Regions from separate parts of the Ochrobactrum sp. Marseille-Q0166 genome, predicted to be linked through region 1. Evidence: riboswitches for the same ligand, from Rfam matches in the RefSeq annotation. Region 1 holds a riboswitch; each other region holds the start of a gene.
The links. A riboswitch is a leader RNA that binds a small molecule or an ion and turns the genes downstream of it on or off. The one in region 1 is predicted to bind cobalamin.
Positions count from the first base shown of each region.

Region 2: it holds a riboswitch for cobalamin, as region 1 does, so the genes downstream of both, nrdH (glutaredoxin-like protein NrdH) here and H5024_RS06140 (CbtB domain-containing protein) in region 1, are expected to answer to the same signal.
Region 3: it holds a riboswitch for cobalamin, as region 1 does, so the genes downstream of both, H5024_RS18095 (ABC transporter substrate-binding protein) here and H5024_RS06140 (CbtB domain-containing protein) in region 1, are expected to answer to the same signal.

Region 1 covers NZ_JACJUO010000001.1:1,298,276-1,305,163, forward strand. Annotated here, with positions in the region: gene H5024_RS06130 (cobyric acid synthase) at 1-920, shown strand, start outside; gene H5024_RS06135 (phosphatase PAP2 family protein) at 1,111-1,872, shown strand; cobalamin riboswitch at 1,894-2,129, shown strand; gene H5024_RS06140 (CbtB domain-containing protein) at 2,181-2,369, shown strand; gene H5024_RS06145 (CbtA family protein) at 2,453-3,175, shown strand; gene cobU (bifunctional adenosylcobinamide kinase/adenosylcobinamide-phosphate guanylyltransferase) at 3,181-3,726, shown strand; gene cobW (cobalamin biosynthesis protein CobW) at 3,731-4,783, shown strand; gene cobN (cobaltochelatase subunit CobN) at 4,783-6,888, shown strand, end outside.
Region 2 covers NZ_JACJUO010000002.1:174,855-181,742, reverse strand. Annotated here, with positions in the region: gene H5024_RS12015 (hypothetical protein) at 1-806, opposite strand, end outside; gene H5024_RS12010 (iron-containing alcohol dehydrogenase) at 899-2,068, opposite strand; cobalamin riboswitch at 2,695-2,911, shown strand; gene nrdH (glutaredoxin-like protein NrdH) at 3,302-3,523, shown strand; gene nrdI (class Ib ribonucleoside-diphosphate reductase assembly flavoprotein NrdI) at 3,549-3,968, shown strand; gene nrdE (class 1b ribonucleoside-diphosphate reductase subunit alpha) at 4,046-6,166, shown strand; gene nrdF (class 1b ribonucleoside-diphosphate reductase subunit beta) at 6,182-6,888, shown strand, end outside.
Region 3 covers NZ_JACJUO010000002.1:1,464,424-1,471,311, forward strand. Annotated here, with positions in the region: gene H5024_RS18080 (pseudoazurin) at 1-160, opposite strand, end outside; gene H5024_RS18085 (ABC transporter ATP-binding protein) at 172-966, opposite strand; gene H5024_RS18090 (iron ABC transporter permease) at 963-1,991, opposite strand; gene H5024_RS18095 (ABC transporter substrate-binding protein) at 2,015-3,025, opposite strand; cobalamin riboswitch at 3,209-3,446, opposite strand; gene H5024_RS18100 (tripartite tricarboxylate transporter substrate binding protein) at 3,674-4,624, shown strand; gene H5024_RS18105 (tripartite tricarboxylate transporter TctB family protein) at 4,621-5,118, shown strand; gene H5024_RS18110 (tripartite tricarboxylate transporter permease) at 5,130-6,674, shown strand; gene H5024_RS18115 (hypothetical protein) at 6,830-6,888, opposite strand, start outside.

The DNA.
Region 1 (6,888 bases):
CGCACACCATTTTGCACGAAGAAGATCGCGCCATGGTGCGCGGTTTTCTGATCAACAAGTTTCGTGGTGATGTTTCGCTGTTTGATGATGGTCTGGAAGCGATTTCTCGCTTTACGGGCTGGCGTTCCTTTGGGGTCGTCCCATGGCTGAAAGCCGTATCGCGACTTCCTGCAGAAGATTCGGTTGTTCTAGAACGAGCGACGCGCGGAGATGCCAAAGCGTTGAAAGTGGCGGTTCCCATGTTGCCACGTATTTCGAATTTCGACGATCTCGATCCGCTGAAAGCAGAAAGCCAAGTTGAGGTCGTCATGGTTCCACCCGGGCAGCCATTGCCGCATGATGCTGGGCTTGTAGTTTTGCCGGGAACAAAATCGACGATTGCCGATCTGATTGCATTTCGCGAAAACGGCTGGGAGCGCGATTTGCAGCTTCATGTGCGGCGCGGCGGGCATGTACTTGGTATTTGTGGCGGGTTCCAAATGCTTGGCAATCGGATAAGTGATCCTGATGGCATTGAGGGGCAGGTGCGCGACATTGAAGGGTTGAGACTGCTTGACGTTGAAACGGTCATGGAACCGGAGAAAGTCGTGCGGAATGTTGTGGCTAGCTCAGAGCTTCATAATGCCTCGCTTGATGGCTATGAGATTCATATTGGGCGCACCAGTGGCCCGGATGCTTGCCGCGCCTTTTCGCTGATCGGCGATCACTATGACGGCGCTGTTTCAGTGAATGGCCGTATTACGGGGACTTATCTGCACGGCGTTTTTGCGTCAGATGAATTCCGGCGGCATTTTCTGGCAAGCCTTGGAGTGAGCAGTTCTGGTGAAAACTATCGTGCTAGTATTGAGGCGGCGCTTGATGAACTCGCTGAAGGTTTGGAAAACTGTCTGGATATTGATGGTTTGTTCGCCCTTGTTTAACGGCAGTTTTCAATTTCTTTCATTTTTATAATATTTTTAAAATTACTTACAATAAATTGCTATGTAATTTTTATTATTTTATAATTTAAGTATAGATGCCTATTTTTTTCCTAATTAAAGACAACTTTTGAACTATATTTTTTAGTCAATTCACCGCGGATTTTATTATTTATATTTCCATAGGTGTTTTATGCGTATTGCGGCATCGCCTGGCCCTGGTTTCGAATATTACTCCCTTCGTTGGGAGCGAAATTTTTTATATCTGTTCATTGTTGCCAGTGGCTTTTTTATTCTTTTCCCGCAAGTTGATCTCGCGGTATCGCGGCATCTCTTTGCGTCCGGTGTGTTTCCTGCATCTCAACACCCTTACTGGATCGCTCTGAGGGAATTTCATCGGCTCAGCGTATGGTATATTCTTGGGTTGTTGGTGGTGCTTTTGATGCTTTATATGCTTTGGCACCAGCCTCTAGTTCGTATAGCGCCGCACAAGCTTCTTTTTATCACACTGACCTTCGCGCTGGGGCCGGGGTTACTCGTTCAGACTGTTAACCTTATCATCGGTCGGGCGAGGCCGAGAAATCTGATCGAATTTGGTGGTCTGATGGATTTTACGCCAGCATGGCAACTCGCAGGCATGTGTCGGCATAGTTGTTCGTTTCCCTCTGGAGAGGCCGCGTCGGCTGCGGCAATGCTTCCATTGTTGATCCTTTTGCCAGCCCGCTATCGCGCAGGTGTGGCGGCAGTATTTGTGCCGTTACTGGTGCTTATCTCGTTCAATCGGGTTTTTATGGGCGCTCATTTTCTATCCGACATTGTCATTGCATGGACATTGATTCTCGGCGTGATGCTTTGGCTGTGGCCGAGAATTTTGCGTAATGCTGATACGATTGATCAATGGGTGAGAAATAAGGGCGCAGGGCTGCGCCGGCGGCTTTACGCCAAGGCTGATTGACGCCGCATTGGCGAAAGCCTAGTGTCGATTTACACAACAGGTTTTCCCGGGACGAATCCCGGCGATACAAAAAGGGAATGCGACGGACGGACCCAATCCGGGCGTCTTTATCGCAGCCGACCCCGCGACTGTAGAGCGGAGAGGGATGATGCAAGCCGGTTAACCGGCAGCCACTGGAAGCGGAAAGTTTCTGGGAAGGCGGCTTCAAACCCTACGACCCGTGAGCCAGGAGACCTGCCTGTTGCGTGAAGGACATTTTGTCCGCACCCGATGGGAGGTTTTTCCCTGCTGCCTGCACGGAGGTTGTCATGGCTGCGCGTACCCAAAATTCTATTCCCAACACATTAGCTCTGCCACTCGCAACGCGTCTTGGCACCGCTGTCGTTTCGCTGCTCCTTGGTGCGTTTCTGATTTACGGCGTTGGTCTCGCCCATTCCGATACGCTGCACGATTCAGCGCACGACACGCGCCATTCATATGGGTTTCCCTGCCACTAAGCCGTTTGGCTTTTAGAAACAGGAAATGAGCGTCGCTTGATGGTGGACGGCCATCGGAGCGAAATTGCTGTTGAGGGAATGAAATGTTGATCCGATATTTGTTGGCTACGCTTGCTGCGGGCCTTTTGGCAGGGCTTCTGGTCACGCCTGCTATGTATTTAAAAACTGTTCCGCTGATCATTCAGGCGGAAACTTATGAAGACGCTGGTGGTGGTCATAGCCATGGTGATGCCGAAGTGGCTGCACCGCACGATCATGCCGCGGCGGAAGCCAGTGAAAGTGAAGAAGAGGCCGGGGCAGAACTGCCGTTTGGTCGTTTCGGCAATACATTGCTTGCCAATCTCGTAGCCGGTGCAGGGTTTGCTCTTCTTTTGGGTGGCGTTGCGCTTTTTCTCGGCCGGCGAATTACGCCGCAGAACGGTATTCTCTGGGGTATGGCCGGTTTCTTTGCAGTCGCTTTCCTGCCAGCTCTGGGGCTTTCGCCGGAGCTGCCTGCAATGCCTGCCGCCGATCTTGCGCAACGTCAGCTTTGGTGGCTTTCGACCGTGGTGTTGAGCGGTGTCGGCATTTATCTGATGGTTTTGCGTGGTGAGATCGTTTCCAAAATTCTCGGACTTGTGCTCATTATTGCACCGCATCTTTATGGTGCGCCGCATCCTGAAGACATTACATCGCCAATCCCGTCGCTGCTTGCTTCGCAATATGCTGTCGCATCGCTTGCAACAAATCTGTTCATGTGGGCCTTGATCGGTCTTGCGCTGGGCTGGTTCATTCAGGCTTATGCAAAGTCGGAAATCGAAGGCTGATAAGCATGGCTCCGCCCCGAAATGAAAATGCAAAAATCACGTTCGTTCTTGGCGGAGCCCGTTCTGGTAAATCGTCTTATGCAGAAAAACTGGTTGAAGGCACATCGAAAGATCTAGGACTTCAACCAGTCTATCTCGCTACAGGGCGCGCATTCGACGAGGAAATGGAAAGTCGTATTTCCATTCACCGCGACCGTCGTGGCGGCGAATGGCAGACGGTGGAAGAACCACTCGACCTTGTTGGGGCGCTTGAAAAACACGCAGGTAGTGACCGTTTTGTGCTGGTCGATTGCCTGACGCTATGGATCACCAATCTGATGATGGCAGAGCAGAATATCGCTGCTGAAACTGAGACACTGGTAACAGCATTGCCTAGGCTTTCAGGTCCGGTTGTATTCGTTTCCAACGAAGTTGGGCTAGGCATTGTGCCGGAAAACCGGATGGCGCGGGATTTTCGCGATCATGCCGGTTTTTTGCATCAGGCGGTCGCATCAGTAGCGGATGAAGTTTATTTCATGGCGGCAGGTCTGCCGCTCAAAATGAAGGGATAATTCGATGCAGGGACAAAAGATTCCAGCAACTGTAATCACCGGCTTCTTAGGTTCCGGAAAGACAACGATGATCCGCAATCTGCTGGAAAACGCCAATGGCAAGCGCATCGCACTCATCATCAATGAGTTTGGCGATCTGGGCGTCGATGGTGGAATTCTGAAAGGCTGTGGTATTGAAAGCTGCCGTGAGGAAGACGTGATCGAACTCAACAATGGTTGCATCTGTTGCACTGTTGCTGATGATTTCATTCCGACCATGACCAAACTTCTCGACCGCGCAGACCGCCCAGATCATATCGTTATCGAAACCTCCGGTCTGGCGCTGCCACAGCCGCTGGTCGCAGCTTTCAACTGGCCTGAAATCAAGACGCAGGTAACAGTCGATGGCGTTGTGACGGTTATCGATGCCGCTGCCGTTGCTGAAGGTCGTTTTGCGGATGATCACGATAAGGTGGATGCGCAGCGCGCGGCGGACGATTCCCTTGATCATGAAAGCCCTTTAGAGGAACTTTTTGAGGATCAGATTCATGCGGCTGACCTTATCGTTTTGAACAAGGCCGATCTGGTTGATCCGTCGAAACTCGACAGCGTGAAGGCCGATGTGGCTGAGCGCTCAACACGACGCGTCAACATGGTGCCCGCAAGCTTCGGCAAGCTTGGTGCGGATGTTCTGCTCGGTCTTGGTGTAGGTACGGAAGACGATATTGCCAATCGCAAGTCGCATCATGAAATCCATCATGCTGATGGCCATGAGCATGATCACGATGAGTTCGAAAGCTTTGTTGTTGAAGCCGGATCGGTTGCTGATCCTAAGGCATTTACCGAGAAGCTCAAGGCTGTGATTGCGGAGCACGATGTACTGCGCCTCAAGGGTTTTGTGGATGTGCCGGGAAAGCCGATGCGTCTGGTGGTGCAGGCTGTTGGTCCACGTATTGAGCATTATTTCGACCGCCCGTGGGGCAAGGATGAAGTGCGCAATACGCGTCTTGTCGTTATTGGTCTTCATGAGATCGATGAACAGGCAATCACCAAAGCCGTGAAAGACGCCGTTTCGTAATGCACTTATTGCTTGCCCAGAAAGGAACGATAAGCGACGGCAATGAGGCCGTCGATCTCGGCCAGACGCCGGGTGATATAGTGTTCCTTTCCGCTGCCGATACGGAGCTGGCCAGTCTCTCACAGGCCTATAAGCTTGTGGAAGAAGGACCAAGTCTCCGGCTCGCTAATTTTCTGAGCCTTACACATCCTATGTCGGTTGACGCTTATATTGAGCGTACGGCACAGCATGCGAAGCTTATTGTGGTGAGGATTATCGGTGGCGAGACCTATTGGCCTTATGGGCTTGAGGCGCTTCATGCCTGTGCAGTTTCGCACGGCATAAAGATTGCTGTGCTTCCGGGTGATGATAAGCCCGATTATGGACTTGAACGCTTTTCGACCGTTTCTGCTCAGGAGCGAGACGCATTGTGGCAATATCTGATCGAGGGCGGGGCTGCCAATACGTCCCGCTTTCTCGATTATTGTTGTGCACTAATTGATGAAAGCGATAAGCCGGAAGAGGCGGCACCGCTTCTGAAAGCTGGGCTGTGGTGGCCGAATATGGCGACGCCAGCTCTCGATCTGATTCGCCAAAAATGGCAGGACGCTGATGCGCCTGTTGCAACAATCATTTTTTATCGTGCGCTGGTGCAAAGTGGGCAGACACAGCCGGTTGAAGCACTCGTTAATGCATTGCTGGCCAAAGGCTTGAATCCGCTTCCGATCTTTGTTTCCAGCCTCAAGGATCGGCTTTCAGCAGCGGTTGTCGATGGCGTGTTTGAAGATTGCCAGCCTGATATTGTGCTCAATGCGACCGGCTTTGCGATTTCGTCGCCGGGTGCGGAGCGCAAGCCGACCGTGCTGGATAAGCGCGGCAATATGGTTTTGCAGGTGATCTTTTCCGGTACGCCAAAAGCCACATGGCAGGCATCGCAGCAAGGGTTGCTGGCACGCGATCTTGCAATGAATGTGGCGCTGCCGGAAGTGGATGGTCGTGTACTGTCGCGTGCAGTGTCGTTTAAATCGGCAAAGCAATTCGATAGCGCTGTTGAAGCCAATATCGTCACCCATGAACCGGATGCCGGTCGTGTGGATTTTGTTGCTGAACTGGCGGCAAACTGGGTGCGTCTTAAGCGCAAAGCGCGGCAAGAACGCCGCGTGGCTCTGATCCTTGCCAATTATCCCAACCGAGACGGCAGGCTGGGTAATGGCGTTGGGCTCGATACGCCAGCCGGAACGGTGGAAGTGCTGCGGGCCATGGCGGGTGAGGGGTATAGGGTTGGTGATGTGCCGGCCAATAGCGACGCTTTCATGCAGCTTTTGATGGCTGGCCCAACCAATGCCGCTCGTGATGGACGTGTGATCCGCGAGGTCATTTCTCTCCATCAATACAAGGCCTTCTTTGCAAAGCTTCCGAAAGCGATTCAGGAGGAAATTGAAACCCGCTGGGGAGATCCCGAGAACGACCCGTTTTTTCATAAGAAGCTTGAGGGTTTTGCGCTGCCGCTGATGCGCTTTGGCGAAACAATTGCCGGTATTCAGCCAGCGCGCGGTTATAATATAGATCCGAAAGAAACCTATCACTCGCCCGATCTGGTGCCGCCGCATGGCTATATCGCGTTTTATGCTTATCTGCGTGACGTAGCGAAGATCGATGTCATTGTGCATATGGGCAAACACGGCAATCTGGAATGGCTACCCGGTAAAGCCTTGGCGCTGTCGGAAAATTGCTATCCAGAAGCGGTCTTTGGACCCACGCCGCATGTATATCCGTTTATCGTGAATGATCCGGGTGAAGGTACGCAGGCGAAGCGTCGTGCGGGTGCTGTAATCATCGATCATCTCACACCGCCATTAACGCGCGCCGAAAGCTATGGTCCGCTCAAGGATCTGGAAGCACTGGTCGATGAATATTACGAGGCATCGGGCGTCGATCCGCGTCGCTTGTTGCGACTTAAGGCACAGATACTTGATCTCGTGCGTGATATTGGTCTCGACCGCGATGCAGGCATTCACGACCATGACGATGAAGACATGGCGTTGCAAAAGCTCGACGCTTATCTCTGTGATCTCAAGGAAATGCAGATCCGAGACGGGCTGCATATTTTTGGCCTCGCGCCGAGA
Region 2 (6,888 bases), on a different contig from region 1:
GTCGCGAGAACTGTTGGCAGCGCGGTCAGAAACATTGAGAGCGGTGGTAAACCAAGACCGAAAATTGTGTATTCCCGCCACAAAGTTTTGAAGTCAGGCGACGAAATCGTCCATTGGAATTCCGGCCATTTGGCTTCGCCAAACAGCGGAGCAATCACGACCGCAAGCAGAATGCACGGCAGAATGCCAAGCTTGCCGATCAGTCCGAAAATTCCACCATTGCGCGACAGGCGTGCAAACTGCGGCGAGAACATCAGATAGAAGCAAAGACCGATAGAAATTGCGATGGTGAACGGGAAGATATCGAAGTTGCCACCGATCTTGAAGACGGAAATGACCGCCGCAAAGCCCGCGCCGATGATGATGCCGGATTTGATCGCCTGCGGAATGGCCGCAATAACGCGATTGGCTATGCCAGTTGCACCAATCAATATGGATAAAAGCCCCAGCGTCATCTGGAAGGAAACGAGTGCGTGAACGCGTTCGGGTCCTTCCGGGAACGTTGCGCAATAGGCCATGATGAGCGGAACAGCCGGTGTGATCCAGCCCGGGACAACAGGGTCACCAAGCAGGTGGTGGGTGAGGTAGAACAGACCATTGAGAACGACCACGGCCAAAGCCACTTCAAATGGCATGCCCAACAGTTCCGCCATCAGAGGAATGGCTGCGAGATCGACCGCGCACATCAGCAGGCCCTGACAATAGTCAGGCCATTCGAATTTGTAGTGAATAAAAGGCAGACGAATTTTGAACGGTCCGGCAGGCCAATATGGCTGCTCCTGACCGTCGATGCGTTCAGTGCTCAAGATGTTACTCCGAAAGGACAAAACAAACCTCCGGAAGGGTGGCGGCTTGGGCCAGTCCTTCCGGGAACTGTTTTTAAATTGTCATTGATGGATCAGAATGCTTCGCGATAAAGCGCCAGTGCGTCAGCTTCCGTAACATCAACAGGGTTATTACCCAGAAGACGTGTCTGAAGCATCGCATCGCGGGCAAGCGTTTCGAGGCTTTCTTCGGTGACGTCAACGTCGCGCAGGCGGCGTGGTGCGCCAGAGCGGTTCATCAGGTCTTCCATATAATCAACGAAAGCTGCTGACCGTTGTTCTGTTGTGCCTTCTGCTTTGCCAAGCAGCAGGTCTGCAAGCTCTGCATAAAGTTCCGCAGCGCCGGCCATGTTGAAACGCAGAACCGGCCCGAGCATCAGGGCGTTGGAGAGACCATGTGGTACATGATAGTGGCCACCGAGCGGATAGGCCAATGCGTGAACGGCACCAACCGGCGCGTTCGAGAAGGCCTGGCCGGCATAGTTTGCGCCAAGCAGCATCGCTTCGCGGGCGTGGCGGTCTTTGCCGTTTTCGCAAGCTGCAACCAGATTGGCGGACAAGAGCTTCAGCGCTTCACGCGCGAAAGCGTCGGAAAGCGGATTTTTCTTGATGCGGCTGGTATAGGCTTCGATGGCGTGAACCATAGCATCAATGCCGGTGGCTGCTGTGTGAAGCGCTGGCAGACCGCAGGTCAGCTCTGCATCCAGAATGACGAAATCTGCGTAAAGCTGGCGGGAAACAACACCCATCTTGGTGGTTTCGCCGGTGGTCAGAATCGTGATGTTGGTCACTTCCGATCCGGTGCCAGCGGTGGTGGGGATCTGGATCAGCGGCAGGCGCGTGCCCTGTACTTTGCCAATGCCATAAAGCTCTGAGAGTTGCTGCTCGGAGATGATAAGCACCGCAGCAAGCTTGGCAATATCCATCGAGGAACCGCCGCCGAGGCCCAATACGATGTCGCAACCGGCTGCTTTGGCCTGATCGACGCATTCAAACAGAACCGATTCCGGCGGATCGGCGACAACAGAATCAAAAATGCTGACGCCAAATCCTGCTTTTTCAAGTGAAGCAAGTGCTTCATTGAGAACACCTGCCTTGTGCAGGCCCTTGTCTGTTACGATGAGAATTTTTCGTTCAGAGAAACGTTCGCCCAGAATTTCGCCGAGACGCTTTGCAGCCCCCCACTCGACAAGCATTGAGCCGACCGTGTCGAACGAAAATGGCTTGATAGCTACAGTCATCATTTCCACCCTTATTCATATTTACCCAGAGCCGAGGTCTCTCATTCCTCGCCGGCATCGAGACACTGGGTTTAAAGCGGTCTGGCTTTCGCGTAGAGGAAAGCCAGACCGGCAGTTTCCCGATGCTGCCGGTGCATCGGTCGTCCGAAGAGATGCTTGGGAGGATCTCTTCCTAATTGTTCAATATGCTGAACAACGTTCAGGATTTTCCAGATCGATACAGGATATGAAGCCTCGCTGTCAAATTATCCCTTCGGCGGACATCGACGATTTTAATCGGTTCAACTGTTTGATCTGTTGAATTTTGGAGCAAGTCATTGATCTTGTTGACGAGATTTTTCGGGCGGCGTTTAAGGTGAAATTTTATTCCTGAATGTTGCTGTGTGCTCAATTTGCTTAAAAATGAAGAGCCACACTATATAGAGCCACACTATATATTGTGTGAAAGCACAATTGATGGATTTCCTAACGCTGCGAATCCCGCCAACAGAATGCATCTGGTGAGCGGTTCTCTGCTTGCCTGTGGACAGATCAGGTAAATATCCCTGCTATTCACAGGTCAGTCCTAAGAAAGCCAACATTAAAAAATTTTGAAGCATCTATCCATTGAAGATTTTTTAACTTCAGATACCATATCTTGTGTTCAAGGTTCTTACGATTCGTGAGAATTGAAAGCGAAGATGGGAATACGGTGCGCTATGTCCATGGTGGATATTGTTAAGCCGTAGCTGCCCCCGCAACTGTAAGCGGCGAGTTCAAATCCAGATGTCACTGGCCTATGCCGGGAAGACGGGTGCGAACGCAGAGCCGTGAGCCAGGAGACCTGCCTTGAACGTGAACGTCAACGGGCGGGGTGTCCGGTTGGTGCGTAATGGAATTCCGGCAGAATTGTTCTGCCATTTCTTTTGCCGCCCCGAATATCCCCTCAAAAGCTTCGGGGTGAAAAGCGTGTCGATTAGTAATTCAAAATTGGCCAGTTCTGGCCCGCCCTTTACGGGCTGTACAGAATGTTCGCTTGGAGCATAAGTCCTGTCGGAGTGAAACGATGGTCGATAAAATTATGCTTAAAGTAAAGGAGTTTAGAGCGTGGATCTGATTCAATCAGATCGAAACGCGCTCTAGAGCGAGTTGCCTTTTAGTTGTCGTCTCTTGTCACGCGCATTTCGCAATGCGTGAGCGTTTTTGCGTCTTATCCCAGTTCGCAGCCCATCCCAACCCATCCCCAGTGAGGAAAAAATGAACGTCACCGTCTATAGCAAGCCAGCCTGCGTCCAGTGCACAGCAACCACCCGCGCACTCGACCGCCAGGGCATTGAATATGATGTTATCGACATTTCCGCCGATGCCGATGCTTACGATCTTGTTCAGGGTCTCGGTTATCGTCAGGTTCCGGTTGTTGTTGCCGGTGAATCCCATTGGGCAGGATTCCGTCCAGATATGATCAGCTCGCTCACATAAGCCCCAACTGCTGCCGGGGTTTGTTATGGGTCAGATCGTCTATTTTTCCAGTCGCTCGGAAAACACGCATCGCTTTGTGATGCGTCTGGGGATGCGCTCAAAGCGCATTCCGCTGGAAAGCTACGAAGACAATACTGGCCTGTTGCAGGTCAACGAGCCTTTTGTGCTTGTGACCCCAACCTATGGCGGCGGGGGTGCAAAAGGCGCTGTTCCCAAGCCGGTCATTCGCTTTCTCAATGATGCGAATAATCGGTCCTTCATTCGCGGCGTGATTGCTGCAGGAAACAGTAATTTCGGTGAGGCCTTCGGCCTCGCAGGCAACATCATTTCTGCCAAATGTCAGGTTCCCTATCTTTATCGCTTCGAGCTTCTGGGAACCGACGAAGACATTGGCAATGTTAAAGACGGGATGGAACGATTTTGGACACGGCAGACACAACCTTGACCCGTGAGCGCGAGACACTGGCTGCTTCCGAAAAGCAGGATCACTCCGGCGCCGCGTCGTCAGCGAAGTCGCAGAAGCTGACAGAAACGTCGCTCGATTATCATGCATTGAATGCAATGCTGAACCTTTATGACGACGAAGGCAAGATTCAGCTGCATCGCGACCGTCAGGCGGCACAGCAATATTTCCTGCAACACGTCAACCAGAATACGGTGTTCTTCCACAATCTGCGTGAGAAGCTCGATTATCTGGTCGATGAAGGCTATTACGAACAGGAAGTGCTGGATCAATATTCCTTCAATTTCGTGCGCGATCTTTTCGATCATGCCTATGACAAGAAATTCCGCTTTCCGACCTTCCTCGGCGCGTTCAAATATTACACCAGCTATACGCTGAAAACCTTCGACGGTAAGCGCTATCTCGAGCGCTACGAAGACCGCGTCTGCATGGTTGCGCTTGCGCTTGCGCGTGGCAATGAACAGCACGCACGCGAAATGGTCGATGAAATCATTGCGGGCCGGTATCAACCGGCAACGCCGACCTTTCTCAACGCAGGCAAAAAGCAGCGCGGGGAACTTGTCTCATGTTTCCTGTTGCGCGTTGAAGACAATATGGAATCGATTGGTCGCTCCATCAATTCTGCCTTGCAGCTTTCAAAGCGCGGTGGTGGTGTGGCACTCAGCCTCACTAATATTCGTGAATCCGGCGCGCCGATCAAACAGATCCAGAACCAGTCGTCGGGTATCATTCCGGTGATGAAGCTGCTTGAGGATTCGTTCTCCTACGCCAACCAGCTTGGTGCGCGTCAGGGTGCGGGTGCGGTTTATCTGCACGCTCATCACCCTGATATCATGCGCTTCCTCGATACCAAGCGCGAAAATGCAGATGAAAAAATCCGCATCAAGACGCTGTCGCTTGGCGTTGTGATCCCTGACATCACATTCGAACTCGCCAGAAATGATGAGGATATGTACCTCTTCTCGCCGTATGACGTTGAACGCGTTTATGGCGTGCCGATGACCGAGATTTCGATCACCGAAAAATACCGCGAAATGGTTGATGATGGCCGTATCCGCAAGAAGAAGATCAACGCGCGCGACTTCTTTCAGGTACTGGCGGAAATCCAGTTTGAATCCGGCTATCCTTACATCATGTTTGAAGACACGGTGAACCGTGCCAATCCGATCGATGGCCGCATTACCATGAGCAATCTCTGCTCGGAAATCCTTCAGGTGAGCGAAGCCAGCATTTTCAATGATGATTTGTCTTATAAATATCTTGGCAAGGATATTTCCTGTAACCTCGGTTCGCTCAATATTGCGGCAGCCATGGATAGCCCGGATTTTGGCAAGACCATCGAAACTTCGATCCGTGCCCTGACGGCCGTTGCAGACATGAGCCATATCGGCTCGGTTCCTTCGGTTGCGCGCGGTAATGATGAAAGCCATGCGATCGGCCTCGGTCAGATGAATCTGCACGGCTATCTCGCTCGCGAGCGCATTTTCTATGGTTCGGAAGAAGGCGTCGATTTCACCAATATGTATTTCTACACGGTGGCCTACCACGCGGTTCGTGCTTCCAATCGTATCGCGATTGAACAGGGGACTTCGTTTAAGGGCTTTGAAAAGTCGAAATACGCGACCGGTGAATATTTCGACAAATATACCGATAAGGTCTGGGAACCTGCGACGGAGAAAGTTCGCGAGATTTTTGAGAACGCCGGTATTGCGATCCCGACGCAGGAAGATTGGCAGGAACTGAAAAAATCCGTGATGGAAGGCGGCCTTTATAATCAGAACCTTCAGGCCGTGCCGCCGACTGGCTCGATTTCCTACATCAACCATTCGACCTCTTCGATCCATCCGATTGTTTCCAAGATCGAAATCCGTAAAGAGGGCAAGATTGGCCGTGTTTACTACCCGGCTGCCTTTATGACGAATGATAATCTTGAATATTATCAGGATGCCTACGAGATTGGCCCGGAAAAGATCATCGACACCTATGCAGCGGCAACGCAGCATGTCGATCAGGGGCTGTCACTGACACTGTTCTTCCGCGATACCGCCACCACGCGCGATATCAATAAGGCCCAGATTTACGCCTGGAAGAAGGGTATCAAGACGATTTACTACATCCGCCTGCGCCAGATGGCGCTCGAAGGTACGCAGGTTGAAGGCTGCGTCTCTTGCGCTCTTTGATCAGGATCGAGACAAATGAACATGCAGTTTAAAAACAACAATACGAAAAAGCCGGCTGTCGTGCGCGCCATCAACTGGAACCGGATCGAAGACGACAAGGACCTTGAAGTCTGGAACCGCTTGACTGGCAATTTCTGGCTACCGGAAAAAGTACCGCTGTCCAACGATATCCAATCGTGGGAAACGCTGAAAGCGGAAGAAAAGCAGCTCACTATCCGCGTGTTCACAGGCCTGACACTTTTGGATACGATCCAGAATGCTGTCGGTGCTGTGACACTGATGGAGGATGCTTCCACCCCGCATGAAGAAGCGGTTCTGTCGAACATTTCCTTCATGGAAGCGGTTCATGCGCGGTCTTATTCGTCGATCTTCTCGACGCTGTGTCTGACGCCTGATGTGGATGATGCCTATCGCTGGTCGGAAGAAAACGAATTCCTGCAAAGGAAGTCGCAGCTGATCCTTGAGAATTATAACGCTGAAGATCCGCTCAAGAAGAAGATTGCCAGCGTGTTCCTGGAAAGCTTCCTGTTCTATTCGGGCTTCTATCTGCCGATGTACTGGTCGAGCCGTGCCAAGCTCACCAACACGGCTGACCTCATCCGCCTTATCATCCGCGATGAAGCCGTTCATGGTTATTATATCGGCTATAAGTATCAGCGTGCGCTTGAAAAACTTGATGAGACCAAAAAGCAGGAGATCAAGGATTTTGCCTTCGATCTGTT
Region 3 (6,888 bases), on a different contig from region 1:
CTTTATCGCCCGGTGCTAACTTCAAGAAATCCGGCTCGAAAACCATTGAGCCTTTTTCACCACGGTTCATCATCTTGACTTCAAACATTTCAGCTAAAGCTGGAAATGCAGAAGCAACCGTCAACGCGACGGCCAGGAAAAATCGTTTGCACATCGTCATACCAATCATGTTTATGCGGATTGTTTTAACTCAAGTTTGGGCTGGCCAGGTGCCCGATAACGAATATGGCAGCCATCAACGCCATGATATTCAACATCGACCTCGACACGGAAAACGTTACGGATACATTCGGCCCGCAGTACTTCACGTGGCGTCCCAAGCGCGACAAGCCGCCCCTGGTTCATGACTGCTATTCGGTCACAAAACATGGCCGCGTGATTGAGATCATGCAGTGCAGCCACAACGGTCAGTTTCTGGCGTCGGACCAGATCGAGAAGCCCGATCTGATGGCCGATATCAAGATGGTTTGTAGGTTCATCCAGCAACAGGATTTGCGGCTCCTGTGCGAGCGCACGTGCGATATGCACACGCTGGCGTTCACCGCCTGAAAGCGTGTGCCAGTAACGCTCAGCCAAATGTGTCATATCGACATTGGCCAGCGCGTGATCAACGATTGCATCATCCGTGGAAGACCACGGCGACAGTGCACCGAGATAAGGTGTTCGTCCCAACTCCACAGCCTGCCTCGCGGTAATGCGATCAGTCGTGGCTGCCTGTTGCTCAACCAGTGCCAGCTTGCGGGCAATCTCGCGGCGATTGAGTTTCTGGATCGGTGTCCCACAAAGCTTTACTTCGCCCGAATGGCACCGACGTACACCGGACAAGAGTGAAAGAAAGCTGGTTTTGCCTGAGCCGTTCGGTCCAATAATGCCAAGAAACTCACCTTCTTTGACGCCAAGCGATACGTCGCGAAGGATGTCCACTCCGCCCGCCGACCAGCCCACACTCTGGGTTGAAAGCATCATGACTGCGCCCTCCTTTGTCCAAGCAGAAATGCAAAGGCGGGAGCGCCGAACAAAGCGGTAATAACGCCGATTGGCAGAACCTGTCCGGGAATGATGGTACGCGAAAGAATATCGGCAATGATCATGAAAATCGCCCCGATGAGAGCTGACGCAGGTAACAACCGCCCGTGACGAACACCAACGACCATGCGAGCAGCATGCGGAATGACCAGACCGATAAAGCCGATGGAACCGACAATTGAAACCATGGCTGCCGTCATCATCGCACTGACGCCAATTAGCACAGCATAGACGCGACGCACTGGAATACCCAGCGATGCAGCTGATTCCGACCCAAAGGTGAAAGCATCAAGTGCACGCGCGTGCCACAAGCAAATCGCAAGCCCGATGAGGCAGGCAGGTAAGGCCAAGGTTACATCGCTCCATCGGACACCAGAAAGATTGCCCAAAAGCCAGAACATTATACCGCGCGCCTGTTCCGCATTCGCCGATTTCGTTACGATGAAGGAGGTCATCGCATTGAATAGTTGGGAGCCCGCAATACCAGCAAGAATTATCGAACTGTTGCCCCTACCCGCCCTTACAGCGAGCAAAGCGATAAGCGAGAAAGCGATAATCGCGCCAAAGAAAGCACCCACTGACATTGAAAGCATACCAGCGCCAACACCAAGGATAGCAACACCGACCGCCCCCGTTGAGGCCCCAGCGGAAATGCCGAGAATGTAGGGGTCAGCCAGCGAGTTGCGCAGCAGCGACTGCAGAACAACCCCGGAAATAGCGAGTGCGGCTCCGCAGCAAGCGGCGACCACGGCACGGCTGAGACGATAGCTCCATACAATGCCTTCATCGATGGGAGCTATCGGGTAGCCAGCATGCCAGACGCGGTTGGCGATTGTTTTCGCCACCACATCGAGAGGAATGGACGTCTCGCCAATGGCAGCGCCCAGCCACAGCGCTCCAAGTAGCAGGATAAGCGCCAGAACAGCAAAAAATGTTCTGGAACGACTGCCTCTTGATACTAAAATCCCGGCTGTGGCCGTGCGTATTGTCACTTGTTGAGACCCGAAGCTGCAATGGCGTCCGCCAGCGTTTCAATGCCTTCGATAGTGCGGATGGTCGGGTTCATCGCCTGCGCATCCATATCGAAGACGTAGCCCTCCTTGACGGCTGGCATCAAGCTTGCAACCGGATCCGTCTTCAGGAATTCACGCTTCACCGCCACATCATCCGCAGGGAAACGACGACGATCCATTGCACCCGCAATGATCATTGTCGGATTTGCCTTGGCGATGGTTTCCCAGCCAACGGTCGGCCATTCTTCTTCACTGTCGATGATATTGTTGATCCCAAGCGTTTTCAGGATGTAGGCCGGAGCACCATTCTTGCCTGCAACATAAGGATCAATGTCAAGCTCTGCACTGGAGAACCAGACAACAGCAGAAAGTTTGCCATCGCCCGATGCGATCTTCTTGCGTGCTGCTTCTTCACGCGCTTTCAGATCAGCCACGACCTGAGCACCACGGTCTTGTACGTTGAAAATCTGCGCCAGTTCTTCAATTTCCTGATAGACCTGATCCATCGTGAAAGCGTCATGACGCACGCCATCCCCCCCATCCGAATTGTCTTTTCCAATGCAATCGGCTGGTGACGTGTAAACGGGAACGCCCAGTTCTTCGAACTGTTCGGCTTTTGCTACAACACCTTCCGGTCCAATCTGCCATTGGAACTGATTGGCAACGAGGTCCGGTTTTTCGGCCAGAATGCTCTCGAAGCTCGGATCATTATCGGCAAGGCGCTTTACCTTGGCATTGGCTTCTTCATAACCTTTAAGAACCGGTCCGACCCACAAAGCAGTGCCGACCATCTTGTCGCCAAGTCCCAGAAGATACAAAATCTCTGCACTGCTCTGACCAACTGCCACAGCGCGCTCTGGAGCATGCTTGAAAGTCACGTCCCGTGCACAGTTCTTGAGCGTCAGCGGATACTGCGTTTCTGCTGCCTGAGCGGAAAAGCCGGTTGCAATAAGGGTGGCCGCGCCTACGAGTGCGCCAAACGGCATCTTGCCGATAAACTTCATTTTAATCCCCGAAATGATGTGAGAAAGCCGTATCAAACAGCGGAAGCGATCCGGCGCGTGAAGAAGACGGACATATCCGGGGATATGAATGACGAGGAAAAGCGACGTCTTGCGACGCTAAAAGCTGTCATAACCAACTCCTGCTCCGGGCATCCCCGCCCGTGACAATGGACAACGTTAGACGGCAGGTCTCCTGGCTCACGAATATCCGCCGTCCACCTGCCTTCCCGAGCTTTTTGAATAGGCTCAGTGGCATGACGCTTGATGCGTCACGAGGATGAACGGCAATCCGCTTACAGTTGCGGGGGCAGCCACGGTCTCGGTCCCTTTTGGGTCGTCCTCACCGTGTTCCCTATTAATCCCCTTCACTCTCGGTCGGGGAACCGTCGCAACCCTATTACGTGTTGAACCTGAGGCGGTCAAGCGACAGGAACACCTAAATCCATTATAAAAAATTGGTTAGACTTTAAGCTAATACTTCGGATCTTAAACAGTCCGGCGCTGGCATATTGTAAATCCCTGCTGTAGTCTTCAAATCGGGAAGCTCTGCTTGGGAAGCAGAGTTTTTTTGAGGAGAGCTGTCCAAAAGACAGCAGAAAAATGCACGCTAAGTGCATTAATGGAGGATTTATGCGTAAATGGATTCTGGCCATTTCGTCGGTGGCAGCGCTTGCAATGACGGGTGCAACCTGGGCGGCGGACTATAAGGTATTGGCTCCAGCGGCACCGGGCGGCGGCTGGGATCAGACAGCGCGCACCATGCAGAACGTACTCCAGGACGAAAAGATTTCCGGCAGTGTTCAGGTCATTAACGTTCCGGGCGCTGGCGGCACAATCGGTCTGGCACAGTTCGTCAACCAGAACAAAGGCGACCCAAGCCAGCTTATCGTTGGTGGTTATGTCATGGTCGGCGCGATTTTGACCAACAATTCACCGGTCAATCTTGACGCGATTACGCCAATTGCCCGTCTCACCGGTGAATATGAAGCCATCGTTGTACCGGCATCGTCCGACATTCAGAACCTCGGCGATCTTGTCGCCAAGCTCAAGACTGATCCAGGCTCCGTTTCCTGGGGCGGTGGCTCGGCAGGCGGTACGGATCACATCACTGCTGGCCTTTTTGCCAAGGCCGCAGGTGTTGACCCAACGAAAGTCAATTATATCGCCTTTTCAGGTGGTGGCGAAGCACTTGCTGCTATTCTCGGCAATCAGGTGACAGTTGGCATTTCCGGTTATGGCGAGTTCGACCCGCAAATCAAGGCTGGTACGCTCCGCGTGATCGGAATTTCCAGTGATGAACGCGTGGAGGGCATTGATGCTCCAACCTTCAAGGAAGGGGGCGTCGACGTTTCAATCCAGAACTGGCGCATGGTTGGTGCTGCACCGGCAATCACTGCTGAACAGGAAGCTGCAATCAACGCAGACATCGAAAAGATGGTGAAATCGGAATCCTGGCAGAAGGCTCTCAAGGATAAGGGCTGGGCCGACACCTATCTTGCGGGCGATGCTTTCAAAGAGCAGCTCAAGAAAGATGTTGCTTCCACTGAAACGATCCTCAAGGAAATCGGTCTCGTCAAATGACAGGATCTGAACAGCATGGAGAGCGCCGTTCCGCTGGAACGGCGCCTGACTACGCCGCTCTTGTCATAGCCTTTATCCTTGCTGCCGTTGCCATTGCAATTGCATGGTCCACCGCCTATGGCAACAATGTGCTGTCCTACTCACCCGTAGGGCCTAAAACCGTGCCTTATATTATTGCGGCCGGGCTGTTCATGTTGTCAATTTGGACAGTCGTCAGCGCTTTGAAGGGCGAGTTTCCCGAACGCGAGCATCAGGAAATTGCGCCCATGGCGTGGATTGTCGGTGGTCTGGTCGTTCAGATGCTGACCATGAAAACCATGGGATTTTCAATCGCAACGGGCTTGCTTTTTGCAGCAACGGCGCGCGGATTCGGCTATCGCAAATTCTGGATAAGCGTGCCTGTCGGTATCGTCTTTGCATTCATCATCTGGTTCATTTTTGCGCGCGGCCTGCAGCTTTCGCTGCCTTCGGGCTGGCTTGAACAATTCGTTTAAGGCGAAAGATCATGGATACAGTCAATCTCCTCGCGAGTGGTCTTCTGGTAGCACTTGAACCGGCGAACCTCATTTATGCGCTAATTGGCGTAACACTTGGTACGGCTGTTGGCGTGCTACCGGGCATCGGCCCAGCACTTACAGTGGCGTTGCTCCTGCCCGTCACCTATAAACTCGACCCTGCCGGATCTCTGATCATGTTTGCCGGTATTTATTATGGCGGCATGTATGGTGGATCGACAACCTCGATCCTCTTAAATACGCCCGGAGAAAGCGCTTCCATCGTCACGGCATTGGAGGGCAATAAAATGGCCCGAGCGGGACGCGGCGGACCAGCCCTAGCAACGGCCGCAATCGGCTCGTTTATCGCTGGTCTGATTGCCACGCTTGCTCTCGCATTCGTCGCTCCTTGGGTGGTGAAATTCGCTCTCTCCTTCGGTCCTTCGGAATATTTCGCGCTGATGCTGCTCGCTTTCATGACCGTCTCGGCGGCTTTTGGCGATTCAACGCTGCGCGGTCTCACTTCGCTTTTCATCGGGTTGACGCTTGGTCTTATCGGCATCGATCAGCTGACCGGACAAGCGCGTCTCGTCATGGGCACACCGAACCTGCTTGATGGGATCAATGTTACCACTCTTGCGGTAGCGCTGTTTGCTATCGGTGAGACCTTGGCGGTGGTTTCGAAGAAGCTTAGTCCCGACGACGAAGTGATCGCCGTCAAAGGCTCGGTCTGGATGACCAAGAATGACTGGAAGCGCTCGTGGATGCCATGGCTGCGCGGAACGGCAATTGGCTTCCCGATTGGGGCCATGCCAGCGGGCGGTGCGGACGTTTCAAGCTTCCTGTCTTATTCGGCAGAACGCCAGTTCTCCAAACATCCGGAAGAGTTTGGGAAAGGCGCGATTGAAGGCGTTGCAGGGCCAGAAGCCGCCAACAACGCATCGGCTGCGGGTACACTCGTACCACTGCTGACACTTGGCCTTCCAACCACCGCAACAGCTGCAATCATGCTGGCTGGTTTTCAACAATTCGGCTTGCAGCCGGGACCATTGCTTTTTGTCACCAACGCACCTCTCGTTTGGGGGCTCGTCGCAAGTCTTTTAGTCGCCAATCTGATGCTGTTGGTGCTGAACCTGCCGCTGATTGGCCTGTGGGTAAAGATGCTCACCATACCGCGCCACTGGCTTTATGCTGGCATTCTGGTCTTCGCGACCCTTGGCACTATCGGTGCCAACGCATCGACATCGATCCTATTCGGTATTCCTGTATCGTTTGAACTGGGTCTGCTTCTGGCTTTCGGTTTGCTTGGCTATGTGCTCCGCCGCTTCTCATACCCGATCGCGCCGGTTGTTGTGGGCCTGATCCTCGGACCCATGGCAGAGAAAAGTCTGCGTCAAGCATTGCAGATAAGTCAGGGTAACCCGATGACACTCATAAATTCATGGGTATCGATAACATTGATCGCACTGGCAATTGCTGCTGTGATTATACCCATGATTATGCGGCGGCGTGGCAAAGGCGATTTGCTCAAGCAAATGGCGACTGACGAAGACTAGAGCATTTTCTGTTTTAATTGAGTCATTGGAGGTGCTCTATCCCTTTGTTTTTAAGTGCATCTTGTTCCGAAAAATGCTCGGCACTTTTCTCGATGCACTCCAAAAGCAAAAAGCCCCGGAAAACCAGGGCTTTACTTCAATAAAAAACTGTAAACTTAGTCGAGGATCTTGCGGAACTGAGCCACGTCAATGCCGAGCGTCTCAAGGTCTTTTG